DNA from 4 places in the Pacificispira sp. genome. Region 1 is predicted to be linked to each of the others. Evidence: predicted binding sites of a transcription regulator. Region 1 holds the regulator's gene; each other region holds the start of a gene.
The links. The regulator PhoB, encoded in region 1, activates phosphate uptake and scavenging genes when phosphate is short. The targets are predictions, from matches to a motif close to TNTCATAAAACTGTCA.
Positions count from the first base shown of each region.

Region 2: the regulator PhoB is predicted to act here: its motif matches at 3,318-3,333, upstream of phnC (phosphonate ABC transporter ATP-binding protein).
Region 3: the regulator PhoB is predicted to act here: its motif matches at 3,217-3,232, upstream of phnC (phosphonate ABC transporter ATP-binding protein).
Region 4: the regulator PhoB is predicted to act here: its motif matches at 2,566-2,581, upstream of ACO06O_RS09295 (PhnD/SsuA/transferrin family substrate-binding protein).

Region 1 covers NZ_CBDDHE010000011.1:25,412-30,775, forward strand. Annotated here, with positions in the region: gene pstA (phosphate ABC transporter permease PstA) at 1-419, shown strand, start outside; gene pstB (phosphate ABC transporter ATP-binding protein PstB) at 438-1,268, shown strand; gene phoU (phosphate signaling complex protein PhoU) at 1,348-2,127, shown strand; gene phoB (phosphate regulon transcriptional regulator PhoB) at 2,120-2,857, shown strand; gene fdhF (formate dehydrogenase subunit alpha) at 3,044-5,364, shown strand, end outside.
Region 2 covers NZ_CBDDHE010000003.1:682,763-688,126, forward strand. Annotated here, with positions in the region: gene phnE (phosphonate ABC transporter, permease protein PhnE) at 1-354, opposite strand, end outside; gene phnE (phosphonate ABC transporter, permease protein PhnE) at 368-1,225, opposite strand; gene phnD (phosphonate ABC transporter substrate-binding protein) at 1,315-2,229, opposite strand; gene phnC (phosphonate ABC transporter ATP-binding protein) at 2,322-3,167, opposite strand; gene ACO06O_RS06905 (hypothetical protein) at 3,397-3,738, shown strand; gene ACO06O_RS06910 (glutathione S-transferase family protein) at 3,825-4,448, shown strand; gene speB (agmatinase) at 4,534-5,364, shown strand, end outside.
Region 3 covers NZ_CBDDHE010000002.1:759,896-765,259, forward strand. Annotated here, with positions in the region: gene glcF (glycolate oxidase subunit GlcF) at 1-419, shown strand, start outside; gene phnE (phosphonate ABC transporter, permease protein PhnE) at 416-1,243, opposite strand; gene phnD (phosphate/phosphite/phosphonate ABC transporter substrate-binding protein) at 1,318-2,202, opposite strand; gene phnC (phosphonate ABC transporter ATP-binding protein) at 2,229-3,068, opposite strand; gene ACO06O_RS03580 (phosphonate dehydrogenase) at 3,264-4,304, shown strand; gene ACO06O_RS03585 (LysR substrate-binding domain-containing protein) at 4,298-5,197, shown strand; gene ACO06O_RS03590 (TetR/AcrR family transcriptional regulator) at 5,203-5,364, opposite strand, start outside.
Region 4 covers NZ_CBDDHE010000004.1:201,850-207,213, forward strand. Annotated here, with positions in the region: gene ACO06O_RS09275 (substrate-binding domain-containing protein) at 1-979, opposite strand, end outside; gene ACO06O_RS09280 (response regulator transcription factor) at 1,288-1,458, opposite strand; gene ACO06O_RS09285 (ETC complex I subunit) at 1,732-2,037, shown strand; tRNA gene ACO06O_RS09290 (tRNA-Arg) at 2,086-2,162, shown strand; gene ACO06O_RS09295 (PhnD/SsuA/transferrin family substrate-binding protein) at 2,640-3,551, shown strand; gene ACO06O_RS09300 (sensor histidine kinase) at 3,557-5,005, shown strand; gene ACO06O_RS09305 (sigma-54-dependent transcriptional regulator) at 4,980-5,364, shown strand, end outside.

The DNA of each region.
Region 1 (5,364 bases):
CCCTGATGACGCTGCCGACCATCATCATCTCGACCCGTGCCGCGTTGAAGGCCGTGCCGCCGTCGATCCGCGAAGGTGGGTTCGGCATCGGCGCGTCGCATCAGCAGGTGGTTCAGCACCATGTCTTGCCGCTGGCGATGCCCGGCATCCTGACCGGGACGATCATCGGCCTGGCTCAGGCGCTGGGAGAATCGGCGCCGCTCCTGCTCATCGGCATGAACGCCTTCATCACGTCCGATCCCGGCGGGATCATGGATCCGGCGACCGCGTTGCCGACACAAATCTTCATCTGGGCGGACAGCCCGGAACGGGGCTTCGTTGCCCGAACCTCTGCGGCGATCCTGGTACTGATCGGATTCCTGGTCGTGATGAACCTGGTGGCAGTCGTGCTCCGTCAACGCTTTCAAAGAAAATGGTAGGAAAAGATGTCCACGAACATGTCTGACACTGCATCCGAACCCACCGAGGACGACTCGAAGTTTGTCGGAGCCCCGGTTAAGGCCGGTACTGGCGAGGTCAAGGTGAAGGGCCGGGACGTCTGCGTCTTCTATGGCGAGAAGCAGGCCCTGTTCGACGTCAACATCGACATCATGGAGCGTGAGGTCACCGCGCTGATCGGCCCGTCAGGCTGCGGCAAGTCGACTTTTCTGCGCTGCTTGAACCGAATGAACGACGTGGTCGATATCTGCCGCGTTACCGGCGACATCACGATGGACGGCGAAAACATCTACGACCGTTCCGTCGATGTGGTCTATCTGCGCGCGCGGGTCGGGATGGTTTTCCAGAAACCGAACCCCTTCCCGAAGTCGATCTATGAGAACATCGCCTATGGTCCGCGTATCCACGGCCTGACCCGCAACAAGGCGGAACTGGACGAGATCGTCGAGACCTCGCTGCAGAAGGCCGGCCTGTGGAAAGAGGTCAAGGACCGGCTCGATTCGCCCGGTACCGGCCTGTCCGGCGGCCAACAGCAGCGCCTGTGTATCGCGCGCGCCATCGCGGTCGCGCCGGAAGTGATCCTGATGGACGAGCCGTGTTCTGCCCTAGATCCGATCGCCACGGCGAAGATCGAGGACCTGATCCACGAGTTGCGCGAAAATTACACGATCGCAATCGTGACCCACTCGATGCAGCAGGCGGCGCGTGTCTCGCAGAAGACGGCCTTCTTCCACCTGGGCAATCTGGTGGAGTACGGCGAGACCGAGCAGATCTTCACCAATCCGAAGGACGAACGCACCCAGGGCTATATCACCGGCCGTTTCGGCTGATATCGCACGAATCCTGTATACTGGGCGGGCCTGCCGATGACGGCGGCCCGACAGGATTCTCACAGAAAGTACGAAAATCATGGCAGACGTATCCCACGGCCACATCGTTGCCGCCTATGACGCGGAATTCAAAAAGCTGACCAAGCTGATCTCCCGAATGGGCGGTTTGGCGGAAAGTCAGCTTACCAATGCCCTGACCGCGATCGAAAAACGCGACAACGCGCTGGCGAAAACCGTCAAGGACGGCGACAAGGAAATCGACGCGCTGGAGCGCGAGATCGAGAGCCTCGTCGTTCGCATGCTGGCCCTGCGCCAGCCGGTCGCCAACGATCTGCGCTATATCGTGGCCACGCTGCGCACCTCGTCGGATATCGAACGGATCGGGGATTACGCCAAGAATATCGCCAAGCGCGCCCTGGCGTTGAACCAATTGCCCGCCGAACCGCTGCTGCGCGGCGTGGTGCGGATCGGCCGCCCGGTTCAGGCCATGCTGAAGGACGTCATGGACGCCCATCTGCAGGGCGACACCGGCAAGGCGATCGAGGTCTGGGAAGCCGACGAGGATGTCGACGCGCTTTATACCAGCCTGTTCCGCGAATTGCTGACCTACATGATGGAAGATCCGCGGCATATCACGCCCTGCACGCATCTTCTTTTCATCGCCAAGAACCTGGAACGGATCGGCGATCACGCGACCAATATCGCGGAAACCATCCATTTCCAGGTCGAAGGCGTGGCCCTGGGCGAACGGCGCCCGAAGGCCGATGCGTCGAACTATGCGACGCTTCAGCCGGAAGACGAAGACGGTGACGACGATGATGACGACCTTAGAGAAGACAAGGACGAGAGCGATGCCTGATGCCATCCGGGATCACGGAGGGGTCAAACCGATGAGCGGCATGAAACCCAAGATCCTGATCGTCGAAGACGAAACTGCGGTCGTTACGTTGCTGCGCTACAATCTCGAACATCAGGGTTTCGAGGTCGACGCCGTGTCCGACGGCGAGGAAGCCCTGGTCGCGATCGAGGAAAACCCGCCGGATCTGGTCCTGCTGGACTGGATGCTGCCGCAATTGTCGGGGATCGAGGTCTGCCGCCAGTTGCGCCGCCGCCCGGCAACGAAGCAATTGCCGATCATCCTGCTGACCGCGCGCGGCGAAGAGGCGGATACGGTTCGCGGCCTCGATTCCGGCGCCGACGATTACGTCACGAAGCCGTTCTCGCCCGCCGAACTGACCGCCCGCGTCCACGCGCTGCTGCGCCGGTCGCGTCCGGCCCTGTCGGACGAGGCGCTGAGCGTTGCCGATCTGCAGATGGATCTGGCCGCCCACCGCGTCCACCGCGCCGGCCGCGAGATCAAGCTGGGCCCGACGGAATACCGCCTGCTGCGCCATTTCATGGAGCATCCGGGCCGGGTCTTCAGCCGGGAACAATTGTTGGACGCCGTCTGGGGCCGCGACGTTTATGTCGAGCTGCGCACCGTCGACGTGCATATCCGCCGCCTGCGCAAGGCCCTGAACGAAGGCGGCGAGGCCGACGTGATCCGCACCGTCCGCTCCGCCGGCTACGCCCTGGAGCCGCAGAGCTGAGCGTTCAATACCGGCGGCCCCTGACCGGCCGCCGGGGCGCTTGACGCTCCTATCTCCCTCGACGCCGCATATTGGCTATAATTCCCACGGTCCCTGCGGCACTCTGCGGCACGGCTGGACAGGCGGCGCCTGTCCGGTGACACTGTGCACCCGCGCCCCGACATCCGCGTAGACAGAGGACCGACCATGCCCGATACCGCGTTGAAAACCGTCACTTTCCAGCTCGACGGCCGCGACGTGACCGCCTATGGCGACGAAAGCATCTGGCAGGTTGCCCAGCGTGCGGGCGTCGAGATCCCGCATCTGTGCTGGCAGCCGGAACCGGGCTATCGCGCCGACGGCAATTGCCGTGCCTGCATGGTGGAGATCGAGGGCGAGCGCACCCTGGCGGCGTCCTGCATCCGCAAGCCCAGCGAAGGCATGGTGGTCAAATCCGCCTCGGCGCGGGCCAAGGCGTCGCGGGACATGGTCTTCGAACTGCTGCTGGCGGACCAGCCGGAACGCGAAGAGGCCCATGAGACCGACAGCAAGTTCTGGACCTGGATCGACCGGATGGATGTCGAAACGTCGCGCTTCCCGCGCCGTGCCACCCCCGCGACGGATGCCAGCCACCCGGCGATGCGGGTCAATCTGGACGCCTGCATCCACTGCAATCTGTGTGTCCGCGCCTGCCGCGAAGTGCAGGTCAACGATGTCATCGGCATGGCCTATCGCGGTCATGGCGCCAAGATCGTCTTCGATTTCGACGACCCGATGGGCGAGAGCACCTGCGTCGCCTGCGGCGAATGCGTCCAGGCCTGCCCGACCGGCGCGCTGATGCCGGCAACCAAGGTCGACGACAATCAGGTCTATCTGGGCAAGGCCGACAAGGTCGTCGACAGCGTCTGTCCGTTCTGCGGCGTCGGCTGTCAGACCGAAATCCATGTGAAGGACAACAAGATTGTCGAGGTCCGGGGCAAGAACGGCCCGGCCAACGAACAGCGGCTCTGTGTGAAGGGCCGGTTCGGCATGGATTACGCGAACCATCCGGCCCGCCTGACCAAGCCGCTGATCCGCAAGGAGGGCGTCGGCAAGGCCTGGGACATGGAAATCGACCCGGCCAACCCGTTGACCCATTTCCGCGAGGCGAGCTGGGAGGAGGCGCTGGAGGTCGCGATCAACGGCCTGAAGAAGATCCGGGACGAGAAGGGCGGCAAGGCCCTGGCCGGGTTCGGTTCCGCCAAGGGTTCGAACGAGGAAGCCTATCTGTTCCAGAAGCTGGTCCGCACCGGTTTCGGCACCAACAATGTCGATCACTGTACCCGCCTGTGCCATGCCTCGTCGGTCGCGGCGCTGATGGAAGGCGTGAATTCCGGGGCCGTCACCGCGCCCTTCACGGCGGCCAAGGACGCCGACTGCATGATCGTCATCGGCGCGCGCCCGGCCCAGAATCACCCGGTGGCGGCGACATTCCTGAAACAGGCGGCGAAGCGCGGCGCGAAACTGATCATCATGGATCCGCGCGGCCAGAACCTGGCGCGCTATGCCTGGAAGCATCTGCAGTTCACGCCGGGCCGGGACGTCCCGCTGTTGAACGCGATGATCCACACGATCATCGAGGAAGGCCTGGTCGACGAGCAATTCGTCCAGGCCCGCGTCGACAATTACGAGGCGGTGAAGGAAAACGCGAAACGCTTTTCGCCGGAGGAAATGGCCCCGGTCTGCGGCATCGACGCCGAAACGATCCGCGAGGTCGCCCGCACCTATGCCCGGTCCGAAAAGTCGATCATCTTCTGGGGCATGGGCGTGTCGCAGCACGTGCACGGCACCGACAATTCGCGCTGTCTGATCACGCTGGCGGCGATCACCGGCCAGGTCGGCCGCCCCGGTACCGGCCTGCATCCGCTGCGCGGCCAGAACAATGTCCAGGGCGCGTCCGATGCCGGCCTGATCCCGATGGTCTTCCCGGATTACAAGTCCGTCGAAGCGGAGGAAATCCGCACGATGTACGAGAATTTCTGGGGCACCAAGCTGGACCCGAACCGGGGCCTGACGGTGGTCGAGATCGTCCATGCCATTCTGGAGGACGAGATCACCGGCATGTATATCATGGGCGAAAACCCGGCCATGTCGGACCCGGATGCGAAACATGCCCGCGAGGCGCTGGCCAAGCTGGAGCATCTGGTCGTCCAGGATATCTTCCTGACCGAGACCTGCTATCACGCCGATGTGGTTTTCCCGGCCTCCGCCAAGGCCGAGAAATGGGGCACGTTCACCAATACGAACCGCCAGGTGCAGCTTGCCCGCCCGGCCCTGACCCCGCCCGGCGAGGCGCGCCAGGATTGGGAATTGATCCAGCAGATCGCGCGCGGCCTGGGCCTCGACTGGAATTACCAGCACCCGAAGGACGTCTTCGCCGAAATGGGCGAAATCATGCAATCGCTGAACGGCATTACCTGGGAGCGTTTGGAGACCCAGAACGCCGTCACCTACCCTTGCGACGACGAGACCCATCCGGGCCACGAGAT
Region 2 (5,364 bases), on a different contig from region 1:
GCCCAGATCGACGCGGGTCTCGTTGTTCTGGCGTGTGACCCAGGCGGGGACGTTCTCTGTCCCGGCGATCTCGGTCTCGCGATTGCCTTCCACGGTGATCGAGAAGTTGTCCCGGCGCTGAGAGTGTTCCAACTGATATTTGTAGTGGAAGCTGTCGCGCGACAGGATCACGCTGCGCTCCGCTTCCGCGGCCCCGAACACCTTGCCCATGTCGAAGGCGAACCAAGTATAGACCAGATAGAGCAGGGCGACCGCCAGCATGCCGAGCGGCAACAGGGAGGCGCGTCGCGACACTTTCAGGACGTCACCGAATGCGGCGGACAGGCGGGTGGTATCGGCAGTGCTGATCGACATGAGGCGTGCCCTCTTAGGCCATTTGGAACGTGCCGCCGACGAGGTTTCGTCGAATGCGGCTGGAGATCTGGTCGATCACAACGATGGTGATGAAAAGCAGCGTGAACAGCGCCGATATATCCGCGCCTGCGCCCCAGGAGATCGCGGTTTTGAACTCTTGCCCGATACCGCCCGCGCCGACGAAGCCCAGAATGGCCGATGCGCGGATGTTGATTTCGAAGCGCAGCAGCGCATAGCTGCAATAGTTGGGCAGGACCTGCGGCAAGACCCCGAAGCGCATGCGTTGCAGCCAGGTCGCGCCGGTTGCCTGCAGCCCCTCCAGCGGTTTGGAATCGATATTCTCATTCACTTCCGAGAAGAGTTTCCCCAGTGCGCCGGCCGTGTGGAACGTGACGGCGATCATCGCGGGGATGGGAGACGCGCCCAACAGGAAGATCAGAAACAGGGCCAGGATCAGTTCGGGAAAGGCGCGGGTGATATCCATCGCTCGGCGCGCGATGGGCACCAACGGGGCGAAGATTCCCAAATTGCGCGACGAACAGAACGCCAGGATCATGGCCAGCAACGCGCCGACCAAGGTCGATACCCCGGCCATGTTGACGGTTTCGATCAGGGCTGGGAAATAATCGACCAGCAAACCGGCCCAGCGATCCGCCTCAATGGACTCGACGACAATTTCAAAGGGATAATCGAAGAATTTGGCCAGGCCTTGCCAGAACCCGCCGGAATTGAGGTCATCGGCGATATAGAAGCCGCCGAAAAAGACGACAAGAGAGGCGCCGAGAAACAGCGCCGTGTAGAGGCGCCGCTTGTGCTCCATCTCCGAGAAGTGGGTTTGAAGCTCACCGATGCTGAGGGCCTGATCGCTCATCGCCGCATATCCGTCAAAGAAAACCGACTAACTAAAGAGCGGCGGCGCCGCCGGGTGGTCCGGCGACGCCGCGCGCATTCTGCAAATGCTTAGTTATCGATCTTCGCTTTGCGGGCTTCGATAACCGAAACGTAGGCTTTGTGCGTGATCGGGGCGAGGCCCTTCGCGTCGCCGGCCAGGACGCCATAGGCGCAATCCGGATCCATCGACGGCAGGCTGGCCAACAGGCCGGTCAGTTTGACCTTCACGTCTTCCGGCAGATCCTTGCGGACGACGAACGGGCCTTCCGGAATGACGTCCGAACGCCAGATTTCGCGGATTTCGGTCATGTCGACCAGGCCGGCATCGGTCGCCTTGCGCAGCGCGCCGGAGTTGAAGCCTTCTTCCCAGGCACCCAAGCCGTCGGCCCAGGTCACACCGGCATCGAAGTCACCGTTGAAGACACCAACGATGGTCTGTTCGTGACCGCCGGCGAATTTGACATCGCCGAAGTACTCGCCCGGCTTCATCGAATAGCCTTTGGTCGGGATTTCGATGGACGGGATCAGGTAGCCGGACGTCGAGTTCGGATCGCCGAACGCAAAGACCTTGCCCTTCATGTCATCCAGGTTGGAGATACCGCTGTCGATACGCGCGAAGCCGATCGAAAAATAGCCGTAGGACCCATCGGTGTTGACCTTGACCAGGATCGGCTCAACCGCGTCCGGGTTCGACAGGTAGACAGCGGCGTAGCCCGACGCGCCCAGCCAGGCCAGGTCCAGGTTGCCGCCCAGCAGGCCTTCGATGACGCCCGAATAGTCGGCCGGGGCGAAGACGGAGGCTTCGACGCCCAGCAGGTCTTCGACTTTTTCTTCCAGGCAGGAATAGGCTTTCAGGCGGTCATTGGCGTTCTCGCCGCCCAGGATCCCGATGCGGAGTTCGGAGATTTCCTGGGCACCGGCACCGCCGGCCAGGGTCATGACGGCGGCAGTCGTGACTGCGGCCGCGATCGTGTTGAGTTTCATGGTCTACCCTTCCAATTCTGACATGTGATCGAATGGGCGGAGGACCCCCCGCCGCCCCGCTTACACGAGCCCGTCATCTCTCCGGCTGATGCTCAGAGATTGACGACATTCCCCGCCGCCGCCGGCTCGTCGTCATCGGCAGCAGGTGACTTTTTGTCCGCCTCGGACCGGATCGAGGTGGAGGTGGCGGCCTCATTGAACTCTTCGCCGGCACCGTAGATTTCGCGCGCTTGATCGGTGGTCAGGTCGTCCGGGCCACCGTCGAAAACGATCTTTCCCTGGCTCATCCCGACGATGCGCTCGCAATAGGTCCGCGCGGTGTCGAGCGTGTGCAGGTTGCAGACGACGGTGATGCCGTCCTCCTCGTTGATCCGCTTCAGCGCATCCATGACCAGTTTCGCGTTCAATGGATCCAGCGACGCGATGGGCTCGTCCGCTAGGATCAGTTTCGGCTTCTGGACCAGGGCGCGGGCAATGGCGACGCGCTGCTGCTGGCCGCCGGACAGCGTCCCGGCCTGTTGCAGAGCGGTCTGCTCGATGCCCAGGCGCTCGAGCGCCAGCAGCGCTTCCAGGCGCTCTCTGTCGCTGAACAGTTTGAAGACGCTGCGCAGGGTCCCGACATGGTTCAGGCGGCCCAACATGACGTTGGTCAAAACGTCCAGCCGTGGCACCAGATTGAACTGCTGGAAAATCATGGCGCAATTGGCCTGCCAGTCGCGCAGGGGCTTGCCGGACAGGTTGCTGACTTCCTTGCCGTTGAACAGGATTTTGCCCTGGCTGGGCGTCGCGAGACGGTTGATCAGGCGCAGCACCGTGGATTTCCCGGCGCCGGATCGCCCGATAATGCCGACCATCGCGCCTTCTTCGATCTGCAGATTGACCGAATTGACTGCTTTGACCGTGCCGAACTGTTTTGTAAGTGATTGAATTTCGAGCATTATATCCTCGTGACCGGATATGCGAAAATCAGCCGATCCGGTACGGTCGACCTTGCTTGGCTTTGCGGAGGTTCCCCCATCACGGCGGCCAACTACCCGTCGTGTGGTTACTGATTACCCGCCTCGCATTGCAGCAGCGTGCAAAACCGGTTTCAGATTTGTGAAAGGGTTTACCGAAGGTCTATTGCGCTGTTGCGGCCATGCGCGGAGTTCTGTAAGGGAAATCGTTATGCAGAAACCCAACCCATTGAAGCTGAACAAACTGCAGGCGCGGACCCTTGCGCTGGCACAGGTCATCGCGCGCCAACCCGATGGCGGCATTGCCGATCCGGCGACTGGGGACATCCGGCTGGCCCGGATACCGCATGCCCATGGCGATCATGTCCATGTCGGCCCCTTTGTGGTGTCGGCGCGGGACGCCAGCGGCTTCTCCAATCCCGCTGTCTGGGTCGCATTGGCGCGCAAGGGCCTGGTCCGCAGTCCCCAACTGCACGACATCGCCCTGACGCCGGAGGGTCAGGCCTACGACACGGGCCTCGGCAAGCAATTCCTGGAAGAGAGCGACCACTAATCCTTTGCGCCATATTTGGCGTTTGCGACGGCCGCGCTTACTCTCTCCTTACCGGCAATGAAATTCGTGAGGGGCAGGGGCGTACGATGACAATCGAACTCTATACCTGGGGCACGCCGAACGGCCGTAAGGTCTCGATCATGCTCGAGGAGCTGGGGCTGCCTTACTCCGTTCATCCGGTCAATATCGGCAAGGACGAACAATTCGCGCCGGATTTCCTGAAGATCAGTCCGAACAACAAGATCCCGGCCATCGTCGATCCGGATGGGCCGGGCGGTGAGCCGATCTCGGTATTCGAGACTGGGGCGATTCTCACCTATCTGGCCGAAAAGACGGGCAGTGAACTCTGGCCGTCCGATTTTCGTCGGCGCACCAAGGTCAATGAATGGCTGATGTTCCAGATGGGCGGCGTCGGACCGATGTTCGGGCAGGCCAATCATTTCCTGCATTTCAATCCGGGCAAGTCCGACTATGCCGAACAGCGCTATCGCACGGAAGCGCACCGGCTCTACGGTGTCCTGGATAAGCGCCTGGGCGAAGTCCCGTTCATCGCGGGCGATGCCTATAGCGTCGCCGATATCGCGATCTATCCGTGGGTCGCGCGCTGGGAATGGCATCAGATTGATCTGAAATCCCTGCCCAATGTCTGGCGCTGGTTCTCGGAACTGGGGCAGCGCGCGGCGGTGGCGAAGGGAATGTCAGTACCCTGACAGGGGAATGCCGGGGGCCGCTTGCGGCCCTCCGACTCCTGCGCCAAGCTTCCGGGCCAAGCCCGGTTTGCCAGGAGTGTCCCGCATGTCCGACGAGATCGATTTCAAACCCGTATCCGGAACCGTTCTGCCGCGCTTTGCCGGTATACCGACCTTCATGCGGCTGCCCCATCTGGCGCCGGAGAAAGCGGATGCGGTCGATATCGGCATCACGGGCGTCCCCTGGGATGGCGGGACGACGAATCGGGCGGGCGCCCGGCACGGGCCGCGTCAGATGCGCGACATGTCGACCATGATGCGCAATTGCCATCACGTCACCGGCATCATGCCTTTCGACCTGGCGAACTGCGCCGATCTGGGGGACAGCCCGGTCAATCCGATCCAATTGGAAGACACGCTGGAACGGGTCGAAGGGCATTTCCGAAAGATTCATGCGAAAGGCATTCTGCCGCTGACGGCGGGCGGCGACCATCTGATCTCGCTGCCGATCATGCGCGCCATTGCGGACACATCGAACCCGCTGGGCATGGTTCATTTCGATGCCCATACGGATACCTGGGACCGCTATTTCGGTGGGGCGATGTATACGCACGGCACGCCCTTCCGTCGCGCCATCGAGGAAGGGCTGCTGGACCCGAAACGCACGATCCAGATCGGTATCCGCGGCGGCCTGTATCACCCCAAGGACAAGGAATGGGGATTGGCGCAGGGTATCCGCGTCGTCGAGATCGAGGAATATTTCGACCTGGGACCCGACAAGGTCGCGGAACTGGCGCGGGAAATTGTCGGCGGCGGTCCGGCCTATATCTCCTTCGATGTCGACGGGATGGATCCGGTTTACGCGCCCGGCACGGGCACGCCGGAGATCGGCGGCTATTCCACTCATGAAGCGCAGCGCATGGTGCGGGGACTGCGC
Region 3 (5,364 bases), on a different contig from region 1:
CGGCGATCACGAAGGACATCACCGAGTATCTGGACACAATCGGCGCGCCGAAACCGACCCGCAAACCGGACCTGACCGTCGCCTATCACTCCGCCTGTTCGATGCAGCACGGCCAGAAGATCACGGCCCTGCCGAAAACGCTGTTGAACCAGGCCGGGTTCAAGGTCGTCAGCCCCGCCGAGGGGCATTTGTGCTGCGGGTCCGCCGGGACCTACAACCTGCTGCAGCCGGAACTGGCCGAGCGGCTGAAGGCGCGCAAGGTCCGCAATATCGAGGCGACACAGCCGGATGTGGTGGCGGCCGGCAATATCGGCTGCATACAGCAGATCGCCGGCGGCACGGCCATCCCGGTGATCCACACGGTCGAACTGCTGGACTGGGTTACCGGCGGACCGGCACCCGACGGCCTACCCCTCTAACCGAAACGGCGGCGCAATAGATTGCTCAACCCGTCCACCAGAGTTACCGCAAGCAGGATGAGAAGCAGCAGCGCCGCCACCTGCGGATAATCCAGAAGCCGCAGGGAGCCGACGAGCTCGGTCCCGATACCGCCCGCGCCGACCATGCCCATTACCGTCGAGGCGCGGAAATTATACTCCCAGCGATACATGCTAACGTCGAAGAAGTTCGGAAGGACCTGCGGCAGGACGCCATGGGTGATGACCTGGACGCGGGTCGCGCCAGTGGCGGCGGCCGCCTCGATCGGGGCCGGATGGGCATGTTCGATCGCCTCGGCAAAGAACTTGCCGACCATACCGACCGAATGCAGCCCCAGCGCCAGAACGCCGGGCAGCATGCCGAAGCCGACCGCCGCGACGAAGACGATACCCATGATCAGTTCGGGGATCGAGCGCAGCGCGTTCAAGACTGACCGTGCCACGTGATAGGTCGCCTGATTGGGCGACGTGTTCCGCGCGGCCAGAAATGCCAATGGCACCGAGAAGAAGACCGCCAGTGCCGTTCCCGCAACCGACATCGCCACGGTATCGAGCATCGGCCCGACCCAGTTCCGCCAGCGGGAAAAATCGGGCGGTATCATTTCGCCGGTCATGGTCAGGATGGCCGGGATACCGTCCGCCATTCGCCCGCCGTCGAACAATCCCGTCACGTAGCCGCAGACCAGGATCGCCAGCGCGACCGGCACAAGGCGGAAAATGGCACCACGACGACTGCGGCGTTCGGTCGCCAGAATGTCCCCGATCCCGGATTGCGAGGCGGCCAACCCGCGTGTTCGTTCCGTCATGTACTTACCCTCGCCCACATTGAAAATCGACGAGGCACGGCGTCGTCCTTGATCGACGCCGTGCCCCGGTCAGGTCACTCGCCCTGCACGTTCTGGCGGATCGCCCGAATGATGTCGTAGTCGCTGTCCCGGATCGCCGCGAAACCGTCCGCCTTAAACGGTTTCAGGACACTGTCGCCGTCCGGCGTGCCCTTCTTCAGGCTCAGGAAGGCGTCGACGATCGCGGTCTTGAGTTCCGGCGCCATGTCCGAACGCATGACCCAGGGATATTGCGGGATCGAGTCCGAGTATCCGAGCACGACAATCTTGTCGCCGTCGATCGTGCCTTTCTGGATAAGGCGCTCGAAGATCGGTCGGCTCAGCCCGCCCACTTCCGCATTGCCCAGTTCGACATTGCGCGCGACGGCGTCATGGGCGCCCGTGAAATTCTCGGAATAGTCCTCGGACGGCATGATGCCGGCCTTCATCAACGTGTACTTCGGAGCGAAGTGACTGGAGGTCGACGCCTGATCGCCGAACGCGACATTGATGCCGCTGCCCTTGATCTGGTCCAGAGCCGTAAGGCCGGTATCCTTGCCGGCGATCAGAACCGATTGATAGGTCGTCGATCCGTCCTTGAGGCGCGCCGCGAAGGGCTCGATATCCAAATCGCCGCCCGCCATTCGGTCTTTGGCAATCGTGTAGGATGCCGGGCCGAAATAGGCGATGTCGATCCGGCCGAACCGCGTCGCCTCGATCATCGACGAATAGTCGGTCGTCACGACCAATTCGATTTCCTTGCCCAGAGCGGTCGCGAGATAGTCCTGCAAGGGCTTGTTGTCCTGAATGACCGTGGCCGCGTTTTCGTCAGGCAGGAGGGCGATCCGGAGCGTGTCCGGGTTGTAGTCCTGCGCCATGGCGGAAGTCGATACGAGGCCGGCCGTCAGAGCAGCGGCCACAGAAGTTAGAAAGCGTTTCATGCGTCATCTCCATTGTCGGATTGGAACTAGTCGGCAATTTCCGAAACCGGTCCGTAAATTCGGTCCAGAACGCCCTTGGTCAGGGCCGCGGGCGGCCCGTCGAACACCACCCGTCCTTCCGCCAGACCGATAATGCGGTCCGCGAATGTGCGGGCGTATTCAAGCTGATGCAGGCTGATGACGGCGGGAATCCGGTCCTGGCGGCAGATATCGCGCAGCAACCCAAGGACCCGGCGTGATGCCGCCGGATCCAGCGACGCAACCGGCTCGTCGGCCAGGACGATCCGCGGTCGCTGCGCGATGGCCCGCGCGATCCCGACGCGTTGCTGCTGCCCGCCCGAGAGGGCGTCACACCGGGTCAGCGCCTTTTCGAGCAAACCGACCCGATCCAGGCATTCCAGCGCCCAGCGCTTTTCGCCTTCGGGCATCGGCAGCATGGTGCGCCATGTCCCGTAATGACCCAACCGTCCGATCAGAATGTTCTGCAATGCCGTCAGCCGGCCGATCAATTGATGCTGTTGAAAGATCATCCCGGTTCCGCGGCGATGCGCGCGCAGGGTTTGGGCATTGCCCAACGTGCCTAGCCCCCGAACCGACACGGTGCCCCGGCTCGGAACGACCAGATGGTTCAGCGACCGCAGCAGCGTCGATTTCCCGGCCCCGGACGGACCCAGCAGAACGGTTACGGCGTCGTCGAATAGATCGAGGGACAGCGGCTTCAACGCCACTGTTCCGTTGCCGTAAACGACTTCGATCTCGGAAACGGAGATAAAGGGCTTCTGTGCCGCGTTCGACGGCACCGCCTCTCCGGATGCCGGCTCACCGGTGCCCTGCAAATCGGACAATTCCCTTTCGACAACAGACACGGTTCCCCCTTTCCGAGACCAATCGCGATCGCCGCGGCCAGCGGACGGTGGACCGCCGCAACCAGCTTGATTTCAAACAGGCTTACCAAACATTGTCTTTTGTAATGTTTGTGCCATTTAATTCGTGATAAACAATAATTAGAACCTTTGTCAGTTTTGTGACTCTTTGCGCAAACAAATCTAACGGATTGGAAAATGCCCATGCTTCGGCCCGCCTCAACGCCGCGCATCGTCTTGGCCCACAAAGTCCATTCGAGCGTCCGTGAGAAACTCTCCCGTGCCGGTGAAATCGTCGAAAACGTCGGTTCGGATCCCTGGTCCCGCGATGAATTGGCGGCACGATGCCGCGATGCGGATGCCCTGATGGCGTTCATGACGGAATGGATCGACGATGCCTTCCTGGCCGACTGTCCGAGGTTGCGCCTGATCGCCGGTGCCTTGAAGGGCTACAACAATTTCGACATGGACGCGTGCACCCGGCGTGGCGTCGCGGTCACCAACGTGCCGGATTTGCTGACCGCGCCGACCGCGGAATTGACGATCGGCCTGATGATCTCCGTCGCCCGACATATGCGTCCGGCGGAAGTCTATGTCCGGCAGGGGGGATTCAAAGGATGGCGCCCACTGTTTTATGGTGGCTCCATAAACGGATCGACCGTGGCGATCCTTGGTGCCGGTGCCGTCGGCCAGTCGGTCTTGAAGATGTTGAACGGCTTCGACTGCGAGCGCCTCTATGTCGACAAGAGGCCGCTATCGGCGGACATCGAAAGACAAGTGCAGGCGACCCGGACGGACATGGCGGAGGCGCTGCGGCGAGCGGATTTCGTTGTTCTCGGCCTGCATTTGACGCCGGCGACATTGCGGCTGGTCGACGATACCTTCCTGTCCGGAATGAAACGTGGCGCCTACCTGATCAATCCCGCGCGCGGATCGCTTGTGGACGAAGCCGCCGTCGCCAGAGCCCTGACCGGCGGGCAATTGGGCGGTTATGCGGCGGACACTTTCGAGATGGAAGATTGGACCCGTCCCGACCGACCGCGCCACATTCACCCTGACCTGCTGAACAGCGACAGAACCGTCCTGACACCGCATATCGGCTCCGCCGTCTCGCAAGTGCGCGAACAGATCGAAATGTCGGCGGCGGACAGTATTCTGTCGATGCTTGCGGGTGCCCCTCCGGAAACATTGGTGAACCCCGCTTCCCTCCGTCACCGTGCCGAGGCGGTCGGATGCTGAACCTGTCGCAAGTCGAAGCCTTCGTCGCAGTTGCCGAAGCCGGTGCGTTCGGCGCCGCGGCGTCCCGCCTGGGCCTGGCCCAACCGACCGTGTCCCAGCAGATCGGAAAGCTGGAGGAGACGCTCGGAGTGACGCTGTTCAAACGCGGCCGCAACAATTCGCCGCTGACACAGCACGGGTTTCGGCTTCTGCCGCATGCCCGTGCATTGCTCGATTCGGCAAAGGCATTCTCAAAAGCCGCGCGGGAAAACTGCTTGCGCATCGGCTGCAGCGGAAACGTCGCGTCCTACATCATCGCCGAGGACCTCAAACGCTTTCTGGATACCGAGGAGCCGCCGGCCGCCTGGACCATCGAAGCGGGCCAGAACCCCGAGCTCGGCCCAAAGGTTGCCAGAGGAATCCTCGATATCGCCGTGATGGAATGGGCGCCCGCCGATCCGGGATTGCAGGTCCGACCCTGGCGGACGGAAGCACTGACCCTCATCGCGGCGGGTGGTTCCTCGCTTGCCAAGGCAGGCCGGATCCCTCCCGAAGAACTGGGTACCCTGGATCTGATCGGCGGCGAGGCGCATAGCGGTACCGGCACCGCCCTTCGCCAGGCATTGGGGCGCCACGCGGACAATTTGCGCGTGACCTGCAATCTGGGCAGCACCGAGGCGGTTAAGGATGCCGTCGCCGCCGGTCTCGGCGCCTCGATCGTCATGGAAAGGGCCGTTCGAAGCGACCTCAATTCCGGGCGACTGGCCGCGATTCAGATCGATGGTATCCGGATCGAGAAACCGCTGTATCTGGCGATCCCGGAGGAGGCGACGTCCAGCACCGCGGCCCGATTTGCCGATTACCTTATGGCGACGACCGTGCCGGCCGATACCGGGACATCGACACCGATATAGGAAACTCACTCCGCCGCGGCAGCGACGATCTCGCCCTCGATCAGGGTCCGGCACAAGCCATGCAACCGCTGCTTCAGGACATGATCGTTGGTGAAACTCAGGATCCCCTGCGAGAAGATATAGGAGAACAGAAGCATCGCGCGGGCCTCGGCCTCCTCATCGCTATA
Region 4 (5,364 bases), on a different contig from region 1:
CTTCTGCGCCGCCTGCTTTGCGGATCGCTTCCACGACGGCAATTCCAGCCGCCATTCCGCCCGCGGTGAAGAAGTCCGGGGGCGTGCCGAACCGATCGAGATGCTGCTCCACAAGCCAGTCATTCACCGGGTTCTTGGGGATCTCGTAGTAGTAATAGGTGGCGCCTTCCATGCCGGGCAGTTCCTTGTAGGCCGTCAGGGCCGCCAGAATGTTGCCGCCGGACGCGATTTCGATGCCGAAACGGGACGGATCCATGGCATTGAGCTTGCCCATCGGATTGCCGCCACCGGCCCAGATGATGAAGAGTTTCTTTTCCCCCTCGATGTCGGCCATGGCCTGAAAGATGCGTTCGGCCGCGGCGGTGAAATCAGTCGTGTCTGTCGGTACATATTCCTCATGCGCCAGTGTCGCCCCAGTTGCTTCGAGGGCTTCCTTGAAGGCGGCGACACCGTCCCGGCCGAACGCGTAATCCTGCGCCAGTGTGGCAACGGTCACCCCTTCGCCGCCCAGCGCCACGGCATTCGCGATGGCGTCCTGTGACGAGTTGCGCCCGGTCCGGAAGATGAAACGGTTCCAGTTTTCGCCGGTGATCGAGTCGGCCACGGCCGGCTCCACAATCAGGATGCGCTCGTATTCTTCAGCGACCGGCAGCATCGCCAGTGCGACGCCGGAGGACACAGGCCCGACGGCAATATGAGCGTCATCGTCACCGAAGGCCTCCGCCAGCATTGCCTTGCCGAGGTCCGGTTTCACCTGGGTGTCCTTTTCGATGACGACGATCGGCTCGCCGTTGATTTCCATCGTGCCGCCTGTTGCGTATTCAAGCCCCAGCATCAAACCCTGGTGTGACTGTGCGGCATAGGCTTCCAGGGCCCCGGTCTTGCCATAGACATGTGCAATTCGGATTTCGGCGAGTGCGGTCGTCGCCAGCATGGCGCTTAACGAAGCGGCCAAGCCTACCATAAACGTTCTCTTCATCTGGATAGTCCTCCCTGTTTGTATGTTCTAGGCAAATTATGAAACATGAATCAATATTCATGTCAATGTGGAAGGCGATTGATTTCGCCGCAAGCGGGCAGGGGATCGAACGGACCTGTGCAGAATGCATGCACCAGGGCAAATGCCGGTGCGGTAACGCCCCTCTGTTCATAGAGGCTGCTGGGGAGAGTTATAGGGGCGGGTCGATACAAACCCGCCCGTTGGGCCACCGCCGCTCTGGGACTCTGCAGCCCTACAAAATAAAGGAAACCGGGAGGACCCGGAATCGGTCACTGTCGGCCAATCTTTTACAGATCCCAGGTATCGGCGCCTTTTGCCGGCCGTGCCTCCAGATGGGGGAGGCCTTCAACGCCATTCTCCGCCTCCGAAATTGACGCAACGCCTTCCTTCAGCAGCAACTCGCGAAACAGCATTTTCACTGGCGCGTTGTCATCGACGATCAGGACGCGGCATTTCAATTTCTGAATCGTATCAACTATTTGGACAGACCGTGCTTGTGCCATGGGGGCGAAACGGCACCTTTTGAATGTTTAATCATCCGTACCCCTTCGATCCAGTTGCGTTGTCGAGAATGACAAAATGGTCCGAGACGGGGGGCCATGTGATGACCCTCGAAGACGTCACGCCGGTTATGAGGGTGAATCTGAACTGTGCTTGCAGGCTGGAATAATCCCGCCGAAGCGTGGTAAGACCCGTTCGTTACGGAATTTGCCTCGCCCAGGGAGGGGACAGTGGAAGTCAGGATCTTCAAGCCCACAAAAACCGCCATGCAATCCGGCCGCGGCAAGACCCGGGATTGGATCCTGGAATTCGAGCCGACCGACGCCGGGCGGCCGGATGCGCTGATGGGCTGGGTCGGATCGGCCGACACGCGCAAGCAGGTACAGCTCAGCTTCGATACGGCTGAAGAAGCGATCTCCTACGCCGAGAAGCACGGGTATGCCTATACGGTCGAAAAGCCTAAGGACCGTCAGATCAAACCGAAGGCCTATGCCGATAATTTCGCGAATGGGCGTAAGCGCCCCTGGACCCATTGAGCGTTGACCGACCGCGGGGCCGCGACTAGACATCCCGCCGCGGCGTCCGGCCCCGTAGCTCAACCGGATAGAGCACCCGCCTTCTAAGCGGATGGTTGCAGGTTCGAGTCCTGCCGGGGCCACCAAACTTTTCAACCACTTAGTGGTGGTGCCGTTCGGGCTTTAAAGTTCGTTCAATTTCGACTTTCAAACATTCTTTTTCCCTTGCGCGGACCTTCGTTCCTGCCGTGCGCCGCTGGCCCTGACCTCTCAATTCGTCCGGCGCAATCCTTTCAATCCATGCAAATCCGAACACCGACCGGCTGAGCTTCAGGATCTGGCGTCCGACTCCTCAAAGGAACGAACGCAGCTCTTCGCTCAATACCGTCAGATCCGAAGGACAATCCTTCGCTTCAATACTAAGAGCACTGCGTCCATAAATATTAGGGCAGATCAGGGTGAAGGCCCGTGCGATAACCGGCGCTTAGCCTTGTTGAAGTGCCTTCGAACGCGACGGTCCCGTCCGGACGGTATCGGTGCTGGCGGCAATGACAGTGTTTTGAGATTGTCCGGTTAGGGCATAGTATCCGCAAAACAATGAAAATGCGCCCTGGGGAGGAACCATGCGGGGACAACGCGTGTCCAGCGTTGGCGACCGGTATCGATTGGGCCGACGGCAATTGCTCGCGGCACTCTGTGTGTCGTTCGGTATGACTGTCGGCGGAACAGGGGCTGTGGTCGCTTCCGGGAAGAAGGCCGGCACGATCCGTTTCGGGCTGACCCCCGTCTTTCTTACCAATGACTTGGAACTGCTTGGCGGGCTACGGCACTACCTCGCAAAGGCAACCGGCCATGATGTCGAACTTGTTACCCGAAGAACCTACCAGGAAGTCACATCGCTACTGGTTACCGGGGAACTCGATGCCGCCTGGATTTGCGGCTACCCGTTCGTCAAGTTCCGGGATGCCCTGGATCTAGTGGCCGTTCCGGATTGGAACGGGAGCCCATACTATCGCTCCTATCTTATCGTCGGGTCGGACCGTGCGGTGGAATCGATCGAAGAACTGGGCGGGGATATTCACGCCTATTCCGACCCTGATTCCAACTCCGGCTATCTGGTAACTCAGGCCCTGTTGCACGAACTCGATCTGTCGCCGAACCGGTTCTTTCGAGATGCCATGTTTACCTACGGCCATCGCAATGTGATCCGAGCCGTCGCATCGCGTCTGGCACAATCCGGCAGTGTCGATGGGTATGTCTGGGAGGTGATGCGCGAGATCGAACCTGAACTCGTCAATCGGACGCGTATTCTAAGGCGATCTGAATGGCTGGGCTTCCCCCCTGTCGCCGCCAATAGACGGGTCGCCCAAACTGAGAAAATGCAATCGCTTTCACAGGCATTTCTTGCCATGTCGGAAAGCGAAGAGGGGCGGGACGTTTTGCGCATGCTGCGACTGACAGGGTTCAGCCTCCCTGAGGACGAGATATACCGGTCCATTGCCGAAAAGGTCGAGGCCTTGAAGGGGGTGCTGTGAAGGGTATGCTGACCCGCTTCCGGCGACTTCCCCTGACATTGCGGGTGCCGATCACCGTGGCGATTCTGATGATCGCGGTTTCGGCGGCAATCTCCGAACGTGTGCTGTCGCGCCTTCACCAGATTCAGGAAGACCGGCTCAGCGGGTTGGCCTCCTCCTATCTGGATGGAATCATCGCCTCGATTTCGCCATCAGTCCTGCGGCAAGACAGTTGGGAAATCTACGACGCCATCGTCAGAGTGCGTCCGACCGACGGTGAAATCGTGCCACTGGAAACGGTCGTTGCATCCGAGGAAGGTTTGACCTTGGCGTCCGACCGGCCTGAAGCACGCCCGACCTTGGGAGAGTTGCCCCAGTCCTTCACATCGCTCTTTCCCGGCGAGGGGGTTGCGATCGCGACTGCCGAGCGGCGCGGTTATGCCAAGCGTCGGATCGATTATCAGGGACAGAATATCGGTGCGGTTTTCGTCATCTTCGACGTCTCGTCTCTATTGGCGGAACGGCAGAGGGTGCTGCTGACGCTTCTGGTGACGAACGGATTGCTGACCGGATTGATTGCGCTCATCGGGTTCGCGACCGTCCGGCAGATGGTGAAGCCGATGCAAATACTGGAAAGCCACATGACCGCGGCGGCGTCCGGGCAGGCGCGACTTATCTCGCAACAGGAACTGGCGACATCCGACCATGAGGCGAGGCGCCTGTATCACGCCTATAACGCACTCGTGGAGGCGGAACGGGACCGCACATTGCTGGCCCGCCAATTGTCGGAGGAGGAAAAGTTGGCCAGTCTCGGTCGACTGGCGTCCGGTATGGCGCACGAGATCAACAATCCACTTGGTGGGCTGATGAATGCAGTCAACACGCTGAGGAAGCATGGCGCCGACAGCGATGTCCGGAACCGGTCGCTCGATCTGGTCCAGCGCGGATTGCAGGGGATCAAGGAAGTAGTATCAGCGACACTGGCGACCTATCGGGCCGAACGGGCGACACGGCCGCTTTCCGTTCAGGATTTTCAGGATCTGAAATTGCTTCTCAGACCCGAAATGGAGCGAAAGGGCCAGAATCTGGAGATCGAGACAGGCGATCTTGCTGAAGGGAAGATCGATTTGCCTGCGGGTCCATTACGCCAGGCATTGCTGAACCTTCTTCTGAATGCCAGTCAGGCATCCCCGGCGGGGTCGACGGTAACGCTGGCCTGCCGAACCACCCCGGACAGGTACGAACTGTCGGTATCCGACCAGGGCCAAGGACTTCCCGCAGCGGCAAGAAGGGTTCTGTCGTCCGGTTCGACGATACATCCACCCTCGGATTCCGGGGGGTTGGGTCTCTGGGTCGTGCGCCGTATCGCCGAGGAACTTCACGCCGGAGTGTCGGTTGCGGAGGGGACGCCGTCCGGGACGACAATCACCATATCCGCCCCAAAGGGGGATGAGGAAATTGAACATGCAGCCTAGCAACCTCAAGATCGGTCTGGTCGAAGACGATCCCGTCATGGGCGGGTCGATCGTTCAGCGACTTGAACTCGAAGGCTATTCTGTCGCCTGGTGGCAGAATGGTCGGGATATGATCAATGCCGCCCCGGCCTCGCTTAACAATCTGGACCTGATAGTGTGTGACATCCGTCTTCCTGGTGTTTCGGGTGAGGAAATCTTCAAGGAATTGGTCACCGCCGCTCAGGCGCCGCCCTTCGTATTTGTGACCGGCTTCGGCGAAATTGATCAGGCGGTACGTCTAATGCGGCTCGGAGCAGCCGACTACCTGACCAAACCTTTTGAATTCGAAGATTTCCTGGCACGCATCCGGCGGATCGCTG